One region of the Shewanella sp. Choline-02u-19 genome, then DNA from elsewhere that is predicted to be linked to it. Evidence: predicted binding sites of a transcription regulator. Region 1 holds the regulator's gene; the other holds the start of a gene.
What was found. The regulator sigma-54, encoded in region 1, starts transcription at its own class of promoters, with help from an activator protein. The targets are predictions, from matches to a motif close to GTTGGCACGNNNNTNGNNT.
Positions count from the first base shown of each region.

Region 2: CXF83_RS19570 (nitric-oxide reductase large subunit) is a predicted target of sigma-54. The motif match lies at 1,387-1,405, and genes of this name have one in related genera.

Region 1 is NZ_PJBE01000013.1:3,106,802-3,110,408, forward strand. Features, by position in the region: gene lptA (lipopolysaccharide transport periplasmic protein LptA) at 59-607, shown strand; gene lptB (LPS export ABC transporter ATP-binding protein) at 604-1,335, shown strand; gene CXF83_RS20265 (RNA polymerase factor sigma-54) at 1,473-2,984, shown strand; gene hpf (ribosome hibernation promoting factor) at 3,015-3,302, shown strand; gene ptsN (PTS IIA-like nitrogen regulatory protein PtsN) at 3,305-3,607, shown strand, end outside.
Region 2 is NZ_PJBE01000013.1:2,958,801-2,962,407, forward strand. Features, by position in the region: gene hldE (bifunctional D-glycero-beta-D-manno-heptose-7-phosphate kinase/D-glycero-beta-D-manno-heptose 1-phosphate adenylyltransferase HldE) at 1-49, opposite strand, end outside; gene CXF83_RS19565 (LpxL/LpxP family Kdo(2)-lipid IV(A) lauroyl/palmitoleoyl acyltransferase) at 169-1,095, shown strand; gene CXF83_RS19570 (nitric-oxide reductase large subunit) at 1,452-3,607, shown strand, end outside.

The sequences.
Region 1 (3,607 bases):
TCAAAAAACAAATATACTCACTCATGCTAGCAACCCAATAGCGGAGTAGAAGGAAGTTATGAAATACAATCAATCAATACTTGCAGGTCTGTTGTGTCTGCTTAGCATTAGTAGCTACGCGCAAGTCGATGACTTAAAGCAAGAAGTTAAAATTGCTGCTGCCAGCCAAGAAGCTGATATAAAAAATAATCAGGTGATCTTTTTTGGTCCTGTAGAAGTGACTCAGGGTTCAATTAAAATGAAGGCTGATGAATTACGGGTGTTCTCCAAAGAAGCGAGCTCAGGAAAAATACTCGTGGCTACGGGTAATCCTGCGACATATACCCAAATGATGGAAGATGGCCGCCCGGCGATGGCAAGTGCGAAAGAGATCCGTTATGAGTTGGCAACAAGAACCTTAACCTTGTTAGGTAATGCAACCTTGGAGCAAGAGGGCAGCCAAGTCACGGGTAACCGCATCAAGTACAATATCGGACTACAAAAATTAGTCGCAGAAAGTACAGGTAAAGGTAATGATCGCGTGATCACTATCATTCAGCCTGAAGCTTATCAAGAAGAGACGCCTGAAACCCCAGCCGCACCCATTAAAAAGCAGGAACAGCAATGACCCAAAAAACGCTGACCGTACGCAATTTAGCGAAAAGTTATAAGAGCCGAGCCGTTGTTCAAGATGTGAGTTTAACGGTCAAAACAGGGCAAATTGTTGGGTTATTGGGTCCTAATGGTGCAGGTAAAACCACAACATTTTATATGGTTGTTGGTTTAGTTCAGAGCGACAAGGGTCAGATCTTAATCGATGACGATGATTTAACCTTAGACCCAATGCATCTCCGAGCACGTAAAGGCATTGGCTACTTGCCACAAGAGGCAAGCATCTTTAGAAAGCTCTCAGTGCGTGACAATATCATGGCAGTATTACAGACTCGCAAAGATATCAATAACGAGCAGCGTGAAGAGCAACTTGAACACCTACTCGAAGAGTTTCACATCACCCATATCCGCGATAGCCAAGGCATGGCGTTATCAGGTGGTGAACGCCGCAGAGTTGAAATCGCTCGAGCACTGGCAGCCAACCCAAAGTTTATTCTACTCGATGAACCTTTTGCCGGCGTTGATCCAATATCGGTTATCGATATTAAAAAGATTATTGAACAGTTAAAAAGCCGTGGCTTAGGGGTGTTGATCACAGACCACAATGTGCGTGAAACATTGGACGTTTGTGAACATGCCTATATCGTAAGTCACGGAAATTTGATTGCAGAAGGCACACCTGCCGAGATATTAGATAATCAGCAGGTTCGAGCAGTGTACTTAGGTGAACAATTCAGGCTATAGTTAACCCACAGTATGCGGGTTTAATTGTATAGCATTAGCTAAGTATATGAATACAATCAAAGTGTTGACTCTTTAAGCTCTCTTCGTCAAATCACCGAGCTTCAACGTTTAATTACAGTGTAGGGAATAGCGGTAAGATGAAAGCGTCACTCCAGCTCAAAATGGGTCAGCAGCTAACTATGACTCCACAATTACAGCAGGCTATTCGCCTTTTGCAATTGTCCTCTTTAGAGCTGCAGCAAGAGATCCAGCAAGCATTAGACTCTAATCCACTGCTTGAATTAGATGAAGAGCAATCCGATGGCGAGCCTATCAGCAACGAAGATAGAACCACCAGTGACTCTGACAGCTATTCAGAGTCGGATAGCGACAATGAATACAGCAGTAACACAGATGTTGATCCACAGCAGGATAGCGCTGCGGTAGACACCTCTGATGCATTAACGCAAGATTCAATGCCAGATGAACTCCCAATGGATACTACTTGGGATGAAGTCTATACCGTGTCTTCGAATTCAAGCTCCGGCGGAATGCGCGATGATGATATGCCATTCCAAGGCGAAACCACTGAAGGTTTATACGAACATCTTGAATGGCAGAAAAATCTAACGCCTTTTTCTGATAATGACCTAGCGATTGCCACCGCCATTATTGATGCGGTTGATGAGCGAGGTTACCTTACTCAGAATTGTGAAGATATTCTTGAAGCAATGGGCGATCCAGAGATCGAGATAGACGAAGTGGAAGCCGTACTCAAACGCGTGCAGCATTTCGACCCTATCGGCGTCGCAGCCAGAGATCTCAGTGAATGTCTGCTTATCCAATTAGCTCAATATGCAGAAACAACACCCCATATAGACAATGCTCGCCTGCTCATTAAAGATTACTTAGATTTGATTGCTGGACGTGATTTTAGGCAATTGATGCGTAAGACTAAGCTCAAAGAGGATGACCTGCGTGATGCTATCACGCTTATTCAAACCTTGAACCCAAGACCGGGCCTGGCAGTCACGCGAAGTAAAGACGAATATGTGATCCCCGACGTTTCAGTGACAAAAAAGAAAGGCCGTTGGGTGGTTGAACTCAACCCCGACTACATGCCAAAAATCAACGTCAATCAACACTATGCTTCGATGGCTCGTAGCCAAAAAAATCAAGCAGATGGCCAATTTATTCGTAGTCACTTACAAGAAGCTAAATGGTTTATTAAAAGCATTGAGAGTCGTAATGAGACCCTCCTAAAAGTCTCCAACTGTATTGTGAAGTTCCAACAGGGATTTTTCGAATATGGTGATGAAGCCATGAAACCTATGGTACTCAACGACATTGCTGAAGCCGTAGAGATGCATGAATCCACTATCTCAAGGGTGACCACACAAAAGTATATGCATACCCCTAGAGGTATTTTCGAGTTAAAGTATTTCTTCTCTAGTCATGTCGGAACCGACGACGGTGGAGAGTGCTCATCAACAGCAATTAGAGCGTTTATTAAGAAGTTAGTCGCAGCTGAAAACCAACAGAAACCATTAAGCGATAGCAAAATGGCGCAACTGTTGGCAGAACAGGGGATTAAAGTTGCTCGACGTACCATCGCGAAATACCGCGAAGCAATGATGATCCCGCCCTCAAACCAACGCAAGAGTTTATAACTAAAATTATACACTTGGAGGAATCTTTCTATGCAAATTAACCTTACTGGGCATCACATTGAAATCACTGCGTCACTGCGCAGTTATGTTGAAGAAAAATTTACAAAGCTTGAACGTCATTTCGATCAGATCAATAATGTGCACGTCATATTGAATGTTGAAAAAATGCAACAGATTGCCGAAGCACGAATTCACCTGAAAAAAGGTGAAGTTTTTGCCACTTCGGAACATGCGGACATGTACGCCGCAATCGACTCCCTGATCGACAAATTAGATCGTCAGGTTATTAAACACAAAGAGAAGCTGACCAAACACTAACGATGGAACTATGTACCATCCTGCAGCCGGAATGCACTACCTGTGCCACTCCGGGCAGTAAGAAAAAAGTACTGGAACTCATCAGCGATATTGCCGCTGCCCAGTACCCTACCCTTTCTTCACAAGAGATTTTCGAAAGCCTGTTGGCTCGCGAAAAAATGGGTAGCACAGGTATAGGCAACGGTATAGCAATCCCTCACGGGAGATTGGCTAATATTGACCATCCATTGGGCATATTAATCAAATGTGAAACACCGATATCTTTTGACTCGATAGATAAGCAACCGGTTGATATATTATTTGCC
Region 2 (3,607 bases), 150 kb from region 1:
CAACGACGAGTACCTTGGCGTTTTCAAATGCTGGCAGAGAAATCTTCATAATGGCCGTGTGTTTTGCAAATTTACTGATGATTGTACCTAATTTTTAATGATTTTGAGTGAGTTTGAGTGAGTTTGCGTTAGAATAATGAGTAATTTTTCAATGTATTCGAGTTTTCCGTGGTAGAAAAAGCCCAGTTGTCATCTCATCTTTATCATCCTAAGTACTGGCCCCTGTGGCTAGGCGTTGCGATGATGCGCTTAACACAAGTGTTGCCATTACCTCTCCAAATGAGGATTGGCGCGGCTATTGGCAGAATTGCCATGAAGTTTGCCCGCAAACGGGTTAACACTGCCAAGCGTAATTTGCAGCTGTGCTTTCCTGATATGGGCGAAGCAGAACAGCAAACGCTATTACGCGAAAACTTTGAACAAACAGGCAAAGCGATCTTCGATACCATCAATGCATGGTGGTGGTCGGATGAAAAAATTCAACAACATATGAGTATTAAAGGTCAAGAGCATGTCGAGCAAACCCTGAACAGTGGCCAAGGGGTCATACTGTACGCCGTTCACTGCCTGCCTTTAGAGATGGGTGCTCGTATCTTTGGCCAGTTCCAGCCAGGAGTGGGCGTTTACCGACCGCATAATAATGCCGTAATTGAGTATCTGCAGGTCAAAGGTCGATTACGATCTAATAAAGCGCTGGTGCCAAAAAGAGATTTACGCCAAATGGTGCGTAGCTTAAGAGCCCCCAACGTCATTTGGTACACTGCCGATCAAGATTTTGGCCGTTCGAGTGCCACATTCATCCCTTTTTTCGCGGTTAAAGAAGCCGCCACCATTACCGGTGCCACCACACTGGCAAGGCTGGGTAAAGCCAAGGTTCTGCCCTTTTTTGTTGAACGAAACAGTACCGACACAGGCTATAACATCGAAGTCCAAGCGCCGTTAGAAGACTTTCCAGGCGAAAATGAGATTGAAGATGCCAAGCGGGGTAATCGAATTATTGAAGACATTATTTGCCGTAATAAAGGTCAATATATGTGGCTGCATCGACGTTTTAAGACCCGCCCAAAACCTGAAGACCCGTCCTTATATAAATAACCCCCTAGCCCTTTGCAGCATTTGCAAAGGGCTTTGTTTAGCTCACTTTCGTTCAACAAGTAGCCCTTTCTACATTCTCATACTCCAATGTCCTCATGCTTAGCCATACTCGACATTCTCAGCCCGATAAGTATTTATTTCCACACGATTTCCTACGTCGATTACTTTTCGAACGCCACGCTAATGTCAAAAAGACAGCTAGGTGTCATAAAGACACTTAAAGCGCTGTCCTTATGACATTATCACTATAAATAAAAACAACAATATCCTTTTAAAACAGCAGCTTCAACTATTGGCATGCTATCTGCTATAGCAAGCTACGCCTGAATAATAATACCGTTGCGCTAAGAGGACTTATGAGCAAACAAAGACTAACGGCAATTGCACTACTACTGGTGCTAATTGCTTCATTTACTGTACTACTGAGTATTGGTAGTGAAATCTATCGAGAAAAGCCGCCAATACCGACAGCTTTTGTTGATAGCCAAGGACAAACACTATTTAGTCAAAATGACATCGAACAAGGACAATTGGTTTGGCGCTCTATGGGGGGGCATCAACTGGGTTCTATATGGGGACATGGTTCATATGTTGCTCCAGACTGGACTGCAGACTGGTTACATAAAGAAGCTCAGGCTTGGCTAGATATCACCGCAAAGCAGCGTTTCAAGATCCCGTTTACGCAACTAAATACCCAGCAACAAGCAGGACTAGAGCAAGGCTTGCGCGAAGATATTCGCCGTAATACGGTTGTTGAGCAAGCTAATGGTGATACCTATATCACTCTTTCAGACACGCGTATTGCAGCCATTAAACAGGTAGAGCAACATTATTTAGCGCTATTTGGTGATGACCCAGAGTTATCATCTCTTAGAGAACAATATGCAATGAAAGAGGGTACCGTTCCGAGCTTAGATCGCCGTGAAAAGCTCAATGGTTTTCTATTTTGGGGCGCTTGGGCTGCAATAACAGAACGTCCAGATGCCGATTATACCTACACCAATAACTGGCCATTCGATCCACAAATTGGTAATACGCCAACGTCAGACAACGTGGTTTGGTCAATCTTAAGTTTTGTGACTCTTATTGCGGGTATTGGTGCATTAGTCTGGCATCACGCGAGCTGTAAACATGACAGTTTGCCAAAGCCTGCCGAACAAGACCCACTCTTCTTCACTAAACCCACTAAATCACAACGCGCTGTAGGGAAGTACTTCGTTACTGCGATAGGCTTGTTTCTATTGCAAATATTACTCGGAGGGATCACCGCACACTACGCGGTTGAAGGGCAAAATTTTTACGGTATTCCACTGTCAGAAATTCTCCCTTACTCCGTCACGCGTACTTGGCATACACAACTTGCCGTATTCTGGATTGCAACGGTTTGGTTAGGTACAGGTCTTTATATTGCCCCTGCATTATCGGGCTATGAACCTAAGTTCCAACGCATCGGTGTAAACGTACTTTGGGTTGCACTTCTGGTGGTTGTGCTCGGCTCTATGGCAGGGGAATGGATTGGTGTTCAGCAGTATTTTGACCTAGACATGAATTTCTTATTCGGTCATCAAGGTTATGAATATATCGATTTAGGCCGAGTGTGGCAGATATTACTGCTGGTAGGATTATTGATCTGGCTTGCCCTTGTGACAGCAGCAATGCGTCCCGCGTTAAAAGTTAAAGGCGAGATGCGCCCGGTTATTTGGGTACTGTACGCCTCGTGTGTAGCGATTGGTTTATTCTATGGTGCTGGCCTATTTATGGGTAAGCATACCAACCTTGCGATTGCTGAATACTGGCGCTGGTGGGTGGTTCACTTATGGGTAGAGGGGTTCTTCGAAACCTTCGCTACCTCTGTTGTCGCCTTAATGCTTGTGCGCCTTGGACTTATCCGTGCTCGCAGCGCAAATGCAGCGGTACTCTTCACCACGGTTATTTTCTTAACCGGTGGTTTAATCGGCACCTTGCATCACTTGTACTTTACCGGTACGCCAACCTCAGTGATTGCATGGGGCGCGATTTTCTCGGCTCTAGAAGTGGTACCACTGGCACTGATTGGTTTTGAAGCGGTTGAAAGTTATCGCTTACGTGCAGCAAGCCCTTGGATGATCCGTTACAAGTGGGCGATTATGTTTTTCGTGGCAACCGCATTTTGGAACTTAGTCGGCGCTGGGATCTTGGGTTTCCTCATCAATCCACCTATCGCGTTGTACTTTATCCAAGGTCTAAATACTACCGCAACTCACGCCCACGCAGCGTTCATGGGGGTATATGGAATGCTAGGTATGGGACTGATGTTATTCTGCTTACGTGGATTAACAGGACAAATGCAGTGGAATGAGAAGCTTCTAAAAGGCGCCTTCTGGACCATGAATATTGGCTTAGCCGCCATGGTATTTATGTCTCTACTGCCCGTTGGCATAGTGCAGTTCTTTGCCGTTATCGACAATGGTTACTGGTTTGCTCGTTCACCAGAAGTGATCCATAGTCCACTGGTTGAAACACTGGTTTGGAT